Prochlorococcus marinus XMU1408: one gene and its partner. The main gene of each other region encodes a partner of the protein of the gene in region 2 in a complex. Links are inferred from orthologs where the notes say so. Each region holds a gene or a part of one and is shown on either strand. Other genes may lie near its edges.

Region 1 (8,664 bases), on a different replicon or contig from region 2:
GCTCATTTGAGAAGCACTTTGAGTCATAAATTTAAAAAGTAATAAAAATAATTTTTATAAAATCGAATTAATTGCTAATTCGATTCATAAATTTGGAAAAGATGTCGGGGCTACCATTGGCTCTATTAACTAAAGGCTTATCTTTGCCAAGGTTGTTAAACCAATTCATGAAAAGAGAAAATGAACCAGATTTCTTACTTAAAAATATTTTTTCTTTTGCATCAAAATTTGAGATAAGTAAATCTTTTAGTACATCTTTTAGTTCATCTTGAGGGACAGATTTTTTTATTAATTCGCCTAATTTATAATTAGGTCCTTGTGATCCACCAATGCATATATCATAAGCTTCAACGGTTTTTCCTTCTTTGTCTTTAGCTTTTTTACCCGTTAAACCAATTCCTCCCATGTAGGCTTGCCCACAACTATTAGGACACCCTGTCCAATGAATCTTTAACTCGTCTTTTAAATCTAATTCTTTGTCTAATTCATGTGAGATTTTTAAAGCTTGATCTTTTGTATTTGTCAGAGCGAAACCACAATAGGTATTTCCAGTACAAGAAACAGTACCTGCTGCAATAGTTTCTGGTTCTAATGGAAACTTTTGTAAGATAGATTGCCCCTTAAATTCTTCAATTAGATTTGTATCTATACCAGTAACAATAACATTTTGATCTTCAGTAAGTCTTATTTCTTTGTTACCAAAATTATTGCTGATATTCGCTAGATCTTGTAAATCTTCAGCCAAAAGTCGACCTACTGGCACATGAATTCCTGCATAATATTTATTTTCTTGCTTTTGAGGATGAATTCCAAAAAATGACCTTGGTTTATCTGAAAATATTGATCCTGGATCTTCTTTTAATTCTCCATATTGTTTTTCGACAAGATCTCTAAATTTCTCAATCCCAATTTTATCTAAATAAAATCTAAACCTACCTTTAGGTCTTATATTTCTTTCTCCATTATCTCTCCATAGGGATATAATGATTGATGTTAATTCATAAATTTTTTCTTCTTCAACCCAGGCATTTAACGGAACTGCATATTCATTCATTACTGATGAAAGTACACCTCCAACCCAAACACTAAAACCTAAAACATTATTAATTTTTACCGGATGAAAAATCAAATCATTATGTAAAAGAAAATTATCTTTAGAACCTGCTATAGCTGTATTCCATTTTCTTGGAAGATTTGAAAATTCTGAATTTCCTTTGCCTTCATTAGTTAAATGATCTTGCATTTTTGATGTATATTTTCTTGTGTCTATAATTTCTTCTGGGTCAACCCCAGCGATTGGATTGCCAGTAACATTTCTTGGATTATCAAATCCAGATTGAGTTGTTGATATGTTTACTTTGTCTAATCTATTTAATATCTCAGGTAAATCACTAATTAAAACACCTCTAAGTTGTATATTTTGTCTAGTTGTTATATCACAACTTCCATTTTCTCCATATCTAGCAACAATTGATGCAATTACTTTGAGTTGTTCTGAATTAATTATCCCATTAGGTATTCTTAGCCTTAACATGAACTTACCAGGTGTTTTGGGCCTCCAAAACATTCCATACCATTTTAATCTTAATTCTAAATCAGTTTTATCCATTTCCTCCCATCCCATTTCAGCAAACTTCTCTATATCCTTTCCTATTTCAAGTCCATCCTTAGCAGCTTTATTTTTTTCAACTTGATTTAGTTTTTTACCTTCTAGATAGTACTTGGCCATCACAATCCGTAATTAACATTATTAATTAACCGTCAAAAGACAAACTTTGTATGTATCAGTTTTTACCAAATTTTTTTATTCTTTTAGTAACATCCAATACAACGTACATATCTATTTAATTGATTAATTGGTTTTCAAATTTACCCATTTAGTATTGGCGTCCAATTTCTCCGAGGCTTCTAATCGCTCCACTTTTGAGCATTTCCCAAACCTCTTTCATAGCAAAGAGGTCTCTATGAAAAGTACTTTTGAATCTTTTTCTTCCTCTGTATTTAGTGTTTCTTCGATCAACCCCCTCTCCTCGCCTGAAATTATTTGTTCTCGAGTATCTAGAATTTCTCATTATCTCAATTTTAATAAATTAGTTGAAAGTACTAATACATCTTCAGATGTCCATCAAAAGTTGTCTTTGTTACCAAATAGAATTAATTGTGAGCCTCCTCACCATTTACATTTATTAGTTCATGGTTCTCGAGGTGGTGAGATACATCCATCTCTTCTTTCTTTGGTTGACCAATTAAAAAGGCTTAAAAATCGCTCTGTTTCAATAGAGGCTTTAACTGATGAGAATCCAGAACAAATTGACATCGGTAATAGATCAGTATTTTTAGTTCCTCTTTTTTTGTTACCCGGAAGTCATGTTTGTATTGATGTACCAAAAATATTTAAACGTTTGCAAGAAGATGGACAAAATATAAAATTGTTTCCTTTCCTAGGTTCTTTTATACCATGGCTATCCTTAATAGATGATCTGATAACTAGTCAGAGTCCTTTTGTTAAACCTGCATTGATTCATCACCCTGTCTCTTCAGATACTTCAAGCGTTTTTCTTAAGTCCTTAGAAAAATTCCTAAATATTCCTCTTTATTCATGGTCTAGATGGAATCAAGATACTTTGAAAAATGAGAAGAATTATCTTCCTATTCCCTATCTTTTGACGCCTAACAAAAATGTAGAAATTGATAGTAAAGGAGAGCAGCTTAAATCTTTGCTTGAGATTGATATTATTCATGGTGGTCTTGTTAATATTTTGGGTAACTTGCCATGAATACATATCAGTTTGGCACTGTGCATCTTGTCGGAGCAGGTCCTGGTGATCCCGATTTGTTAACAGTTAAAGCGCAAAAACTAATTAGTAAATGTGATGCGCTTGTATACGATTCTTTAGTTCCTGTAGAGCTACTTGAATTAGTTTCTTCAAATTGTCAACTTCATTCAGTAGGTAAGAGGCGTGGTCATCATTCGGTTCCTCAGAGGACAACGAATGATATTTTGTTTGACTTAGCAAAGAGTTATTCTTGTATTGTTAGATTAAAAGGTGGTGATCCATTTTTGTTTGGTAGAGGTGCGGAAGAAGCTTCTTATTTGCATAAAAAAGGGGTTCCAGTACAAGTAGTACCTGGGGTTACATCAGGTATAGCTGCTCCTGCTTATGTTGGGATACCTATTACTCATAGACTTGCTGGATCCTCAGTCACTTTTGTGACTGGACATGAGGGGATTGATAAAAAACGCCCAGCTGTAAATTGGCGGTCTTTAGCGAAATCTAGTGATGGAATCGTTATATATATGGGTGTTCATAATTTAAAATTTATCTCAGCAGAGTTGATTGCTGGTGGTATGCATCCTGAGACTTCTGCGGCAGTTATTGAGCAGGGGACTGTAATTGGTCAACGTTATATTAAGAGCCCTTTGGTAAAGCTTTTTGACCGAGTTCAAGAAGAAAATTTAAGGTCTCCTGCGATTGTTGTAATAGGTTCAGTTGTGGATTTTCAAGTAGAAGCTTGCTCTCCAAAGCCAGCTGAAGTGACATTTCCAATTCCTATATAGATAGTCTATCAGATATTATTTTTAGATTTGTAATAAACTCAGCCAAAATTCTTTGGGGTTAGTTGATATTTTTAATTCTTTTTTGTTTATTTTTTTAATTGGACGACAACTTAAACTATTAATTAAAAACCATTCATCATTATCTTTTGGTGTCGCTTCAATGAGAGCTTCTTTTATTATATTCAAATCAATTCCTCGTTGACGCATTATGCCAGGTAGACAACCACTATTAGATGGGGGAGTCAACCAATTATTTTCTCTTTTTACTAATATATTTGCTGTAGTGGCGCAACATATTTCACCTTGACTATTTAATAATATTGCATCATTAAAGCCTGCATTCTTTGCTTCTATGCGTGCTTGAATCCCTTGGGTATAGGAAAATGTTTTACAATAACTCAATCGGCTAAAAGAATTTCTTCTTTCAGTTTGACTAATTATTGTAGATATAGATTCAAAATTTGGTTGATAAGAATCTATCTCCAACCAAAAACTATGATGGCTTGTCTTGCTGATATCAATTCCACGTTGTTTTGATGCTCCTCGAGTCCAATTAATACGAATTACTCCATTGACCTTATTTAATTGCGATCGGTTAATGCCATCTTCAATGAGTGAAATCAACCATTCTTTTGATGGCGGGGGATTCATTTCTAAAATACTTGCACTTTCTTCCCATCTATTTAAATGCTCATCAAGAAGCTGCGGAACTCCATTCAAAATGAAAATCGTTTCAAAGATTCCATCTGCAAAGTTGAGACCTCGATCATTAATTGGCACTTTTAAATCTTTGAAGACTCCCCAGTGACCATTAATCCAGCCTAATTTTTCGTTCTTATTTTTAGTCATGTTAATGCGTTTAAAAGTGGCATCAATTTCCAATTCATTTCCTCAGCTTCCTTTTGACTATCTGAATCTGCAACAATTCCACATCCAGCGTGAGCACTGATAGAGGATTCTTTAATCATTAAAGATCGGATTAAAATATTGCTATCAAGGCCCCCCTCCCAATTTATATTTAATATTGATCCACAATATGGACCTCTCGCTGTTGGTTCAAGTTCATACAATCTTTTACATGCTCTAAGCTTCGGTGCTCCTGTTACTGAACCTCCTGGCCAGCATGCTTCAAGCAAGTCAACCCAAGTTTTATTTGTATTGAGTCTACCTTTAACTACTGAAGTGAGATGATGAACTTGTGAATAGCTTTCTAAAACTAGTAGATGAGGGACTTTGATTGAACCAGGTTGGCATACTCTTCCAAGATCATTTCTTAGTAGATCTACAATCATTACATTCTCAGCATGATCTTTTGGACTACAAATAAGTTCTGCTGCCCAATCAGCATCCTTTTCTGGATCTCTATCTCTGGGTCTAGTTCCTTTGATTGGTCTCGTTTCCACCTCACCACTGGGTAACGCTTTTAAAAACCTTTCAGGTGAAGTTGATATAATAGCTTCTCCTTTTGCCATTTGATCGCCGATAATTACTCCAGCAAATGGAGCCGGGGAGCATTTTTTAAGTTTTGAATATACGTCTATTGGACGCATAGATTCTGGTAATGGGGCTTGGCATGAGGTGGTTAGATTAGCCTGAAAAATATCACCTTTCGCAATCCATTCTTTGATCTCATCAACTCTTTCAGAATATTCTTGACTTGTTAATTTCCAGTCCCAAGATTCTAGGGGGATACTATTCTTGCGTTCTGTTTGTTTTGTCGTTTCAGAGTGAGCTTTGGAAAGCTTTTGATGAAAAGTACTTTTTAGAAAATTTTCCATAATTGAGATGCGCTTTTCATCTTTGCCTTCTAGCCATAGCTCTCTCTTCTGAAGATCAAATTTTAATATAGGGTCATGAGAGGCTATCCATAAAGTTGCCATAGAACTTGTTTGCCATGGATTTTGTGGCTCTGTCCAAGATGCAGCTTCATAACTCAGCCAACCAGTCCAATGCCCTGGCGGTAATTCGCGTAAAATTTTAAAAGGATTAGAATCGTTTTTTGAAGTTTCCAATCCTCTAGAACAAAACTGTTCTAGAGGATTAATTCCTAAGGTGACCCATCGACCTAAATCACTCCCATCGCCATCAAGCCATATAAATCCTGCATCTCCCCATTCTTGAATCAATTTATAAGCTACTAGCTCAGGTGATTTCCACTGACATAGTATTCGCTTAATGTTATTCACTAGATATTTTGGCTACATAGATCTTCTCGACCTATTTCTTTTAATGCTTTATCTCTAATGCGACAACTATCACATCTACCACATGGTTTACTTTCACCTTGATAGCAACTCCATGTTTTTTCTATAGGAATTTTTAAGCGTAATGCCTCTTTAAAGATTTTTGTTTTTTCCCAAGCTAGTAGTGGAGCCCAGAGTTTTATACCTTTCCCCTCGCGTCCTACTCTGCTGGATAAGTTGGCTAAATCTTGATATGCCTCTAAATAATCTGGTCTACAGTCTGGATATCCAGAATAATCCATTGCATTGATGCCTAATGCTATTCGATTGGCTCCACGAGCTTCTGCAAGACTTAACCCAATAGCAACAAAGATAGTGTTTCTACCTGGAACGTAAGTATTAGGAATAGTATTTTTTTGTATGCCTTTAGTGGGAATTATTTGTGACGTGTCGGTCAAGGAGGACCCACCCCAAGAAGATAAATCAATCTTGATTGTTATGTGATCCTCAAGATTTAAATCTTTTGCTAAATCTGCGGCTGCTTGTAACTCCTTAAGATGTCGTTGGCCATAATCAAAGGATAATCCAATCACTTTTTGCCCAGCTTCCATAGCTATACATGCAGCTGTAGCTGAATCAATTCCTCCGGAAAGTAATGCAATTGTTGTCTGTTCAATCATTATTTTTTTTAAATCTAATGAAGCAAAATCTTAATTATCTAGATGGTTAGAGTACACCTAGCCATTTGTGAGTTTGCATACTTAATCTCCAATCAGGATTGTTTTTTACATACTTGATTGCGAGTGTTTGTCCTTCTTCATTTTCCCATCCTGCTTGTAAAAATAATTGAGGTTTAACCTTTCCATTGTTTTTTATTAAATCAGCCATTTTTTTAGCAAAAAGTAAATCTTCAGCGTTCTGTATGACAACTTTTAATTCTTGGCAAGATAACAGATTATCAAGGCGTGGAGGAGAATGCCGTTTAGGAGATAATGTTATCCAATCTGGGTTGCCACTTAGTGCATCTACACCGCTTGTTTCGAGATGAATTGGAATAGATTTTTTCTCTAGATTGAGTGTAGATTTTCTAATTTCTCTGCATAGATGATCTAAATTATGATGTAATGGCTCACCTCCAGTGATTACAACAAAAGCTGCACCTTCTGTTTGCGCTTTGGCTGTGCTAATTGATAAATCTATCAAAGTTTGTTGTGGATGAAGTTCGGAATTCCATGAATTTTTCGTATCACACCAAGGACATCCAACTTTGCAACTAGCTAATCTAATGAAGTAAGCGCTTCTACCAGCATGTTCTCCTTCTCCTTGTAGAGAATGAAAACATTCCACTACTGGTAGAGATGGTTCCATTTATTGCTGTTCTAGAGATTTTTTTTCAATAATTTTTGATTGTGGATTGAATGCTTCACTTGGTGAGGATGGGACGCGTAATTGTGCAGCTTGAATCAAGCCACTAAATAAAGGGTGTGGTTTCCCTGGCCTAGAGAGAAATTCTGGATGATATTGACATGCAATAAAAAATGGATGATTTTTTAATTCTATTAGCTCTACCAATCGACCATCAGGTGAAGTACCACTAATTACATAACCAGATTCCATTAGGAGAGTCCTATATGAATTATTGAACTCATAACGATGTCTATGCCTTTCGTAAACAACTTCTTCGTTGTATAAACTTTGCCCGGTTGTGTTGGCTTGAAGTCTACAAGGATATACTCCTAATCTCATGGTTCCTCCTAGATCAACTACGTCTTGTTGTTCTGGGAGCAAGTGAATTACAGGGTGTTTTGAATTTGGATCTAGTTCGGCACTAGATGCATCTACTAAACCAGCTAAATTGCGAGCCCATTCAATGACAGCACATTGCATACCTAAGCAAAGTCCAAGGAAAGGAACCCTTTGCTCCCTTGCCCATCTGATAGCTGCTATTTTCCCATTTACGCCACGATTACCAAAACCTCCTGGAACGACAATTGCATCCATTCCTTGAAGTAGTTTTTCTGCTCCCTCTGATTCAATGTTCTCCGCATTGATCCAATGAAGATCTAACGATGCATCTTGGGAAATGCACGCATGACGTAATGCTTCGACTACTGATAAGTAGGCATCATTTAATTGTACATATTTGCCAACTAATGCAACTTTGACAGAAGGGCCTGGATTGCGCAATTTATGGACTAATCTTTCCCAGTCTTTTAAATCACTTTCATGATCATTTAGATCCAAGCAATCTAATACCTCCTTGCAAAGTCCTTCATCTTTGAGTGCTAAAGGTACTGAGTAAATACTGTCAGCATCCAGGGATGCTATGACCGCATCAGAGTTAACTCCACAAAAACCTCCTATTTTATTTTTTAAATCATCATTAATTGGCCTATCACTGCGACAAACTAAAATATCTGGCTGAATCCCGATAGAACGTAATTCTTTTACAGAGTGCTGTGTTGGCTTGGTTTTAATTTCACCAGATGTACCTATGTAAGGTAATAATGTGACGTGAACATAAACAACATCGTTTCTATTTACATCACCTTTAAATTCTCTTATTGCTTCCAGAAAAGGTAGAGATTCAATATCTCCAACTGTTCCTCCAATTTCTGATATCACTACATCTGCACCACTGTTGTCTGCTACACGTTTAATTCTTTCGCGAATTTCACGAGTGATGTGGGGGATAACTTGAACTGTTCTTCCGTCATAGTCACCTCTCCTTTCTTTATTAATAACAGCTTGATAAATGGAACCTGTCGTGACACTGTTAAGTCGTGACATTGCAGTATCTGTAAAGCGTTCATAATGCCCAAGGTCTAAATCAGTTTCAGCCCCGTCTTCAGTTACAAAAACCTCTCCATGTTGAAAAGGACTCATCGTCCCAGGATCAACATTTAAATATGGGTCAAGCTT
Region 2 (9,933 bases):
CAATTAAACTCGGGATGAGTTTGTTAGGTATCCCCACCCTAGAGAGAATGTAATGAACAATACAAACAGTTCTTTTTTGGATATGCCTAATCCTAGGGAAGAGATAAAGGCTTTAAACCCTTATTCAGCACCACTAGAAGGACGACGAAATCTACTAAGATTAGACTTTAATGAAAACACAATTGGACCTAGCCCACTTGTAATTGAATCCCTTAGAAAAATAACAAGAGATGAAATCTCTATTTATCCAGAGTATTCGGGTTTAAAAGAAAAATTAATAGACAATCTAATCAAACAAAACCCAAGCGTAAATTTAAACTCATCTGAGGTAGGTATTTTTAATGGAGTTGATGCAGCAATAAATGCTGTGTTTCATGCATATGGCAACATTAATGATTTAATGTTAACAACATCGCCAACTTTTGGATATTACACGCCTTGTGCACAAATGCGAGGAATGAAAATCATCTCAGTACCCTATGAGGATCAAGATTTTCAGTACCCCTTTAATCAGATTTGCAAATTAATCATTCAGAAGAGTCCTAAAATTTTATTAATATGTAATCCAAATAATCCAACTGGTACAAGATTAAGTCCAGAAAAAATTATAGAGATCACAAAACTGTCATCTCAAACACTTATTGTTGTCGATGAGCTATACGAAGCTTTTACAGGTGATAGTGTTTTACCATTTGTAAATTTTCAAGAAATACCTAATCTTTTGGTACTTAGATCTCTATCTAAAACTGCTGGTTTAGCAGGATTAAGAATTGGTTTTGCTATAGGTAATTCTACAGTAATTAATATAGTTAAAAGTGTCACTGGTCCTTATGACGTCAATAGCTTTGCTGTAATAGCTGCTTTTGCAGCACTTAACGACCCATCGTATATTGATTCTTATGTGAATAAAGTACTTAATGCACGTAATTGGTTGAAAAAAACATTTGAGAAATTTCGCGTCAAATATCATATAGATGGAGGAAACTATTTTCTACTTTGGCCAAAATCAGAACCAGAATATGTTGAGCAAAAATTAAAGTTATCTGGGATTCTAATTAGGAATATGGATAAAAAGAAAGATCTAAAAGGTTCTATCAGAGTAAGTATTGGAACTATTGATCAAATGAAAAGGTTCTGGTCAGTTTTTAAGGTTATCGATAAAGTATAAATTAATTTGAAACGTCTCTATTATAGAGATAATTTAACATGATTCTGCTAATCGCAAAAAATTAGAAAGTAATTTATGCCCAGCTTCGGTTAATACACTCTCAGGATGAAATTGTACACCGTATATGTGGGGATAATCTTTATGCGTAATTCCCATAATTGTTTCATCCTCTAGCCAGGCTATAACATCTAAGCATTCTGGTAAACTTTCTCTCTGCGCAATTAAGCTATGGTACCTAGTAGCGACTAAGGGATTAGGCAAATCTTTAAATATTCCAGTACCTCGATGCAAAACATTAGATGTTTTGCCATGCATTAGTTCTTTAGCTCTGATTATTTTCCCTCCAAAAGCCTGAGTAATAGCTTGATGACCAAGGCAAACACCAAGGGTAGGTATTTTAACGGACAACTTAGATAAAATATCTAGACAAACTCCAGATTGATCAGGATCCCCAGGACCTGGAGATAGCAAAATCACATCAGGGTTTAAATCTTTAATCTCATTGATTGTAAGAGCATCATTACGTTCAACTCTTACTTCTGAGGCAATAGGATGCTGCGATGCTAATTCGCCCAAATATTGAACGAGGTTAAAAGTGAAGCTGTCATAATTGTCGATAACCAATAACATAATTTTAAGAGATTAAAATTCTAACTTTTGAAGTAATAGAGGAAATAATAATAAGACAGCAATAAGTACTGAACTGATTGAAGCTACTAAAACAGCCCCAGCTGAACAATCTTTAGCGATTTGTGCGAGAGGATGAAATCGTTTCCCAATTGCTAAATCTACAACTGATTCAATTGCTGTATTTAGCAATTCAACTACTAGTACACTAGTAGCTGTAAGTGCCATTATTGCTAAATTATTATTATCAAGACCTAATAAAAAGCCTAATACCAATGCACCCAATGCAAAAGCAACATGAATTCTAAAATTTCTTTGAGTAGAAAAAGCATATCTTAAGCCTTTAGCTGCATATAAAAAGCTTGTTGGAAGATCTTTAGCTATCTTCCATGATGACCTTTTATTTGATCTTTTCAGAGTATTAGACATGTCCCAAACTGCTCTTTCAGAGTCATTAGATATCTCCGGAGCCATATTTGTTAATCTTCATTCTTCATTTTCAAGAATAGCTCCTAAATCAAGAAGTTGCTCTTGATTTAAAAGCATTGTATTAAGACTTTCTTCGTTACTATGATCCCAACCCAAAAGATGTAAAAGGCCATGAACTGCAAGCCATCTAAGTTCTCTATATAAATCAACATTATTTTCTTTTGCTTGTCTGATCGCAGTCGGAACTGAGATAACAATGTCACCCAATTCAATACATTCATCACTTACACCAAAGGATGTCTCATCAATTATGGGAAATGAAAGCACATCTGTACTCTTTGCTTTTCCAAGCCAGCTTTGATTCAAATCAAGGATTTTCTTATCATTTGTTAATTCCAACCCCAAGCTAAGTTGAGAAGCATTTCGTACTATTTTCGGACATTTAAATTCTTTATTTACTTTTATAAATCTAATCCAGCGAGTTATCTCCTTATTCCATTGACTTGAATTTTTCATCAGCTCTAAAGTCTCACCATTAACAACGACGTCTAAGTCTTGAACTGGAAAGGGAGTAAAAGAAAGATCTATATCCAATTCATAAGAATTTGACAAATAATTCTCCATAAAATTACTGAGGAATATGAGGTTTTCCCAGCACAGCAACTAAAAGAATAAATCCAAGAAAACCTAAAGCTGTTAAACCAAAATGATAAAGACTTTGACTACCTTTACGAACCATATTTTTCATTGCAAGTTTTACAAAACTTGGAGGTGGTGTTGCTTTCTTACCAATCTCATCAGAAACAATTTTATTATTCATATCCATTTAAAATTTAAGATTCTTCAATATTTTGCCTTAAAAGAGACTGAATAAAAATATCTATTTCCCCATTCATGACCGAATCTACATCTGTTGTTTCTTGCTCAGTACGTAAGTCTTTTACCATTTGATATGGATGAAAAACATAATTTCTAATTTGATTTCCCCAAGCAGCTTCAACAATATCACCACGAATATCAGCAATCTCTGCAGCTCTTTGTTCTACAGCTATCACCATCAATTTTGATTTTAATAGAGCCATTGCTTTATCTTTATTTTGAAGCTGAGATCTTTCTTGTGTGCATCTAACGGCAATACCCGTAGGCACATGAAGAATTCGAACCGCAGTCTCAACTTTATTTACATTTTGTCCACCTGCTCCACCTGAGCGACTTGTTGTAATTTCTAAATCCTTTTCAGGGATCTCAAGTTCAACCTCTTCTTCAAGTTTAGGCATAACTTCAACTCCAGCAAAACTAGTTTGTCGCTTTCCATTTGCATTGAAAGGGGAAATCCTGACTAAACGATGCGTTCCTTTTTCATTTTGTAAAAAACCATATGCGTAAACACCTTCAATTTCGATAGTGACACTTTTTATTCCCGCTTCCTCTCCCTCAGAAAGTTCATTAATGATCACTTTCATACCATTATTTTCAGCCCAACGGGTATACATCCTTAGTAGCATTTGAGCCCAATCTTGGGCATCAGTTCCGCCAGCACCAGCATTAATGGATAGAACTGCACCCTCCTTATCATAGATGCCACTTAAGAGGCGCTCCGTCTCCCAACGATCAAGTTCTTGTTTTAATTTCTCGAGCCCATTGTGAGCCTGAGACAGGATGTCTTCATCCGGATCCAACTCATAAAGCTCTAACGAAAGACTTGCGTCCTCAATAGCCCCCCTCCATGTAATTAATTTTTCTAACTCTGCTTTAACCTCATCAAGTTGACGCATCTGTTTTTGCGCATTTTGAGGATCATTCCAAAACTCAGGTTGCGATGCAACTTGCTCTAAATCCCTTTGCCTAGCAAGTAATGCAGGTTCGTCAAAGACAATCCTGGGCTGTACCCAGGCGAGAAGTCAATAAAGAAAGGTCTCTTTTAAAATCAGTCAGGTCTTGCAAGCGAGGTAATAGAATCAATACATTAAAAGCTATCAGCATATCCACCCAAATACTATAAATGAACAGATCAATTCCCGATTCAGGCATTACTACAGTGGAAATATACACCTGGAGATTTTGCCCGTTTTGCTTACGTGCCAAAGCACTACTTAATGAAAAAGGAGTCCAATTCACAGAATATTCTATTGATGGAGACGATGGTGCAAGAACAAAAATGTCTGAAAGAGCCGGAGGCCGCAGAACTGTTCCACAAATTTTTATCAATGGAAAAAGTATTGGAGGTTGCGACGAGCTCTACGAACTTGAGAGAAATAACGAATTAAATGAACTGATTGGAATTAGAAATTGATTCATGAAGCAACTATTTGTTTTAGATCCAATTGAAAATATCAATCCTAAGAAGGATTCATCAGCAGCACTTATGCAAGCCGCATCAAGAGCCGACATAGATGTTTGGATCTGTACTCCCTCGGACCTGCAAGCCCGAGGAGACGATGCATGGGTCGTTTCTAACAAGGTCAATTGTGAACCATGGATCAATGTCCAGTCATCTCGAAGCCTTCCTTTAAGAGATTTCTCATGCATTTGGATGCGCAAAGATCCACCTGTTGACGAGGCTTTTTTATACGCCACTCATTTATTAGAAGTTGCAGAAAGAGATGGTGTAAATGTAATTAACAAGCCTGCATCACTAAGAGCTTGGAATGAAAAGTTAGGAGCTTTAAGATTTAGTGATTTAATGGCGCCTACTCTTGTCGCAAGTAGGGTGGAACAATTAATTACATTTGCAAAAGAGTATGGAGAAGTTGTGTTAAAGCCACTTGGAGGAAAAGGTGGGCAAGGAGTCATACGAATTGCAAAGGATGCTCCAGGCTTAGAAGCATTACTCGAACTGGTTACTTCACAAGAACATTTGCCAGTGATGATGCAACAATTCCTACCAGAAGTAATCAATGGCGATAAAAGAATCCTTTTGGTTAATGGAGAGCCATTAGGTGCAATTAATAGACGTCCAAAGGAAGGAGACTTCAGAAGCAACTTGGCTTTAGGTGGAAAAGCTGAGACAACTAAATTAACTCCTAAAGAAATAGAGATATGTAATCAAATAAAGCCTGCTTTACAAGAGGAAGGCCTATTTTTTGTTGGAATAGATGTGATCGGAGGAATGCTAAGTGAGATTAATGTGACGAGTCCAACTGGTATTAGAGAAGTAGAAAATCTAATGAATGTTCCATTAGCAGATCAAGTAATTGATTACCTTATAGATCATTTGAACAATTAACTCTATCTAAGTTTAATTGATTTCTTAAAACTTCAAATTTCAAAGCTACTTCTTGCATTTCCCCCTCAACAGTTGAACCTTTTACTAAACCAGCGCCAGCAAATAATTTAAGTTCATTAGCTCTAACCTGTCCATAACGTATGGCAACTCTAAATTCTGAATTTTGATTTTTATCTATCCACCCAATTGGAGAAGCATATGTTTTACGGTCAAATGGTTCTAAAGCTCTCAACCAACTCAAAGATTTACTCAGAGGTAATCCCGCAACAGCAGGGGTTGGATGAAGTGCTTCAACTAAATCAAGAGGAGATTTCTCTTTAACAGAAGCTTGAATAAGAGTATGCAAATGAATTAAATGGTCTTGGGTGATTAATTTTGGTTGAGATGAATAACTTGCTTTAATACCTCTTCTAAAAAGTTGTTCGACAATAGAATTAACTACAAAATGGTGTTCTCTTAAATCTTTAGAGGAAGCAAGCAATTCTCTCCCATCATCACCTTTTTTTGCAGTCCCAGCTAAAGCATCGATTAACAACTGATTTTGATTGAGACTTATTAATCTCTCAGGCGATGCACCAAAAAATGACTCATCATGATTTTTTTGCCATAGGAATCGACAACTATTAGTTTGCTGAACTCTTAAACGAGCAAGTAAGTGCAGTGGATCTAATGGTTTTCTTAGGAGGAGACGTTGTCTCGTTGCCAATACAAGTTTATCCAAATCACCTGCATTTATTAATTCGATCCCTTTAGTCAACGCATCTCGATATTGAGATTGCCAATCATCAGAAAAATTATCGACTAAGAAATTTTCTTTTTCATCATTAACAATTCGGACTGGTGATTTATTTATCTTGTCTCGAATTGACCATAATCTTTCTATGGCTTCACGAACATCTGAAGGATTTTGGGCAACTGAATTTAAACGTAGCCATGTTAATCCATCTTTTGCGGTTAATTGCCACTTAGGCAAAACAGCCTGAAGGGAAAATTTATCATCTATTGATTTTTCATTACTTTTAATTTGATCAAAGAAAGAAAATGAAAATAAAATCCTTGATGCTGAAAATACTGGACTTGGAGAAATATCTATCAATCGAGTAAAAATCTCATCACTAAATCTTTGTGCATTTTCAAACCTCTTTGGTCCAGATAAATCCAAAGATTGACAATGACCTCCGGCAGAAAGGCACAATCTGGGAGAGAGATCCCAAAGAAACCTAAACTGATGTTTTTCAGCAATTAAAGGTAATGTCGTTAAAGGATCTGTTTGACTTACAGGAACAGAAATGCTCAAGATACATTCATCAACTTTTCTTTTACTCCATTTCTGAAGAGAACTAACTAAAAGCTCACTAAAGACGGGTTCTAAATTCATAACCAATTAGACCCTTTATAAATAAATAAACCAATGCTTGAACTGCTGCCTAGTCTTAAGGGATACACCAAGAAACAAACAGGAAGGATTAGTTTATCAGTGAAGTCTTCTACAACTGAAAGAAAACATCTTTGGCAAGCTGCAATTAAGTGGCCACTGTATTCAGTCGCAATAATGCCCGTAATTGTATCTGCAGGATGGGAGCTAGGAAATAGCGGCAATATTCGGGTGGGACAATTCATCGGTTTTCTAATTGCCTCAATCTTGATCTTGCTTTGGGAAAACCTTACCAATGATCTTTTTGACGATGAAACTGGTGTTGACAAATACAAATTCCACTCGGTAGTAGCTTTAACTGGTAGTAAAAGCACTGTAAGTCGAGTTGCATATTTTTCTCTTTTATTAGGTTTATTTATAATATTTATCCTCGCTCTAAAAAGTAAAATAACAGTACTTTTTTTAGTCATAATTTGTTGTTTCCTTGGATATTTATATCAAGGGCCACCATTTAGACTGGGGTATAAGGGGCTGGGAGAACCCCTTTGCTGGATTGCATTTGGACCACTTGCGACAGCTGCAGCACTAATTGTTATTTCTCCAAAATCTAATTTTGATATCATCCCCTGGGGAACTGCACTAATTGTTGGAGCAGGTCCCGCCATGGCGACCACTTTAGTTCTATTCTGTTCGCATTTTCATCAAATCAATCAAGATGCTGCTGTCGGTAAAAAATCACCCTTAGTTATTTTAGGCACTCATCGAGCGGCAGAATTTTTACCGTGGTTCGTTGGTCTAATATTTTTATTAGAATTACTACCTGTACTACTTGGAATATGGCCAATAACGACTCTTATATGTTTAATTAGCCTTCCTTCAGGATTAGATCTTATTAAATTAATTAAAAGACATCACAACCAACCTGAGCGTATTAAAAACAGTAAGTTTTTAGCTTTACGCTTTCAGACAATTAATGGTTTATGCTTGAGTATAGGTTTTGCTATATCCTCATTTTTTTATAATTAATTTTTGATTTTATTGAATCATGAAATTAATAATTAATATCAAGCCATTTTCATTTCAACTAACAAGAAAATTAATAACCTCGCAAGGAATTATTCATAACAAGGTAGGTTTATTGTTGCAAATAAAAGACTCAAATGGAAATTGCGGATGGGGGGAAGTTTCACCTATTGAGAAAAAGGAATTAGAAAAAAGTATCGAAAGTCTTGATTTTATTGGGAAACAAACTACAAAAGATTCAATAGAAAATTATTTATTTGAATTGCCAGGCGCACTTGCTTTCGGATTAGGGTCCTGCTTAGCCGATTTAGAAAGTCTCACTCAAAGGAAAATAAATCTTGAAGGTTTTGACGTCGCAAAATCAGCTTATCTTTTACCTACAGATATTGATCCATTAGAGTCAATACGTAAATATGTAGATGAATCAAATGAGAAGAAAAGTTCTTGTACAATAAAATGGAAGGTATCTCACCTAGAAAATAACTTTAAGGAAGAAAAAATATTACAAAAAATCTTAGACATTTTACCAAATAATTTTAAACTTAGAATTGATCCAAATGGAGGTTGGAGTCGCCAAAAAGCACAAGAATGGATTAACGAACTCAAAAACGAACCTCGTTTGGAATGGATTGAACAGCCACTCCCATCAAAAGATATTGAAGGTTTATTTTCATTGGCCACTCAAATTCCAATCGCACTAGATGAATCTTTGGTTGAATTTCCATATTTACGAAAAACATGGAAAAGTTGGCAAATACGTCGCCCTGCATTAGATGGTGATCCGAGATTACTGTTAAAAGAAATAGAACAAGAAGATAGTCAAACAGTCATAAGCACAGCTTTTGAAACTGGTATTGGGAGAAGGTGGGTTAATCACCTCGCTGCCAGACAAGTCAAAGGGGGAAATCCTTGTGCACCTGGACTTGCACCTGGATGGTGCCCAAAAGGCCCACTCTTCAACAACAATCCGAAATTAGTCTGGGAAGCCGTATGACCAAAATTGCAGTTGTAGAATGTATTCCTGAAAAAAACCTGGACTGTTCAAAAGAAATTTTAAAGAATTTTGAAAAGCATAACTGGGTGTATCTAGCGCCTCCAAAAGATCAAACGAAAATCCCCACATCGTCAACCTTACCTGAAGGAGAAGGAATAATCATTTCAAGCGGGGGCAGCCTTGGAGGGCCAAATCTTTGTTTCCAATCACTTAAAAATCTCACTAATTCGGCTTTATCAACCGGAAAGTGGTTAAAGAATCATGGCCTTAAGCCAAATGAATGCATCATTCTCAATTCACTACCTTTGCATCATATAAGTGGTTTCATGCCTTGGTGGAGACATCAGACTTGGGGATCTGGGTATTACTGGATTTCAAATTCTATAATGCATAAACCACTTCAACTTAAGCAATTTAGTGAAGCATTAACTAATAAACATAGACGTCCATTAATTACATCCCTAGTTCCAACTCAATTATTATCTTTGATAGATAATACTGATGGTTTGAAATGGCTTCAATCCCTTGCTGTGATATGGGTTGGAGGAGCTTCCATTCCTATAGACCTTGCTGAAAAAGCACGCAGAAAGTCTATTAATCTAGCTCCTTGTTATGGGGCCACCGAAACAGTAGCAATGGTGACTTGCCTTAGTCCTAAAGACTTTTTAAATGGAAGTAATAGTGTTGGGTTCCCTCTCGAAGATGTTGAGATAGAAATCAACAAAAGAAATTCACTTAAGATTAAAACCAGTAGAATTGCAACTTCAAAATGGAAGAATAATAAATTCGAATCAATTAAAGACTCATATGGATGGTGGGAAGCAGGCGATCTAGCGCAATACATCACTCTCGACAATAGAAAAGCAATACAAATCCTAGGTAGAAGAGATTCAGCTATAAATTCGGGCGGTGAAACGATTTTTCCAGAAGATATCGAAATGGAATTAATGAAAATAATCTCAAAAAATCAAATCCCAATTAAAGATATTTTTGTACTAGGAGTTAGTGACAAGAAATGGGGACAACGTTTAGTTGCCTTAACAAAATTCAAAGAGAAAGAACTAAACAGATATCCAATCATTTCACTTCTG

What was found.
Region 1: the proteins of DNJ73_RS01255 (region 2) and DNJ73_RS09455 are in contact, whole or in part, in a solved structure (PDB 8RP0), measured with the Escherichia coli proteins. The link is inferred for Prochlorococcus marinus XMU1408 from one-to-one orthologs.

Annotation. Positions count from the first base shown.
Region 1 is NZ_QJUE01000007.1:61,710-70,373, reverse strand. What follows is about bases 3,576-6,554. They hold DNJ73_RS09455 (anthranilate synthase component I family protein), read right to left. Parts: upstream 5,746-6,554; coding sequence 4,405-5,745; downstream 3,576-4,404. Other genes in these bases: DNJ73_RS09445 (7-carboxy-7-deazaguanine synthase QueE), read right to left, coding at 6,469-6,554; queC (7-cyano-7-deazaguanine synthase QueC), read right to left, coding at 5,745-6,422; DNJ73_RS09460 (aminotransferase class IV), read right to left, coding at 3,581-4,408. Also shown: DNJ73_RS09475 (ferredoxin--nitrite reductase), read right to left, coding at 68-1,729; DNJ73_RS09470 (CbiX/SirB N-terminal domain-containing protein), read left to right, coding at 1,965-2,777; cobA (uroporphyrinogen-III C-methyltransferase), read left to right, coding at 2,774-3,559; more of DNJ73_RS09445, read right to left, coding at 6,555-7,110; DNJ73_RS09440 (CTP synthase), read right to left, coding at 7,111-8,664. UniProt on the Escherichia coli protein: Part of a heterodimeric complex that catalyzes the two-step biosynthesis of 4-amino-4-deoxychorismate (ADC), a precursor of p-aminobenzoate (PABA) and tetrahydrofolate.
Region 2 is NZ_QJUE01000001.1:232,417-242,349, reverse strand. Bases 1-2,855 are described here. They hold DNJ73_RS01255 (anthranilate synthase component II), read right to left. Parts: upstream 1,799-2,855; coding sequence 1,202-1,798; downstream 1-1,201. Other genes in these bases: DNJ73_RS01240 (DUF3285 domain-containing protein), read right to left, coding at 2,853-2,855; ybeY (rRNA maturation RNase YbeY), read right to left, coding at 2,282-2,836; DNJ73_RS01250 (diacylglycerol kinase family protein), read right to left, coding at 1,811-2,269; DNJ73_RS01260 (pyridoxal phosphate-dependent aminotransferase), read left to right, coding at 53-1,168; argS (arginine--tRNA ligase), read left to right, coding at 1-53. In the rest of the region: more of DNJ73_RS01240, read right to left, coding at 2,856-3,044; grxC (glutaredoxin 3), read left to right, coding at 4,227-4,517; gshB (glutathione synthase), read left to right, coding at 4,521-5,450; DNJ73_RS01220 (isochorismate synthase MenF), read right to left, coding at 5,428-6,828; menA (2-carboxy-1,4-naphthoquinone phytyltransferase), read left to right, coding at 6,862-7,851; menC (o-succinylbenzoate synthase), read left to right, coding at 7,871-8,842; DNJ73_RS01205 (AMP-binding protein), read left to right, coding at 8,839-9,933. UniProt on the Escherichia coli protein: Part of a heterodimeric complex that catalyzes the two-step biosynthesis of 4-amino-4-deoxychorismate (ADC), a precursor of p-aminobenzoate (PABA) and tetrahydrofolate.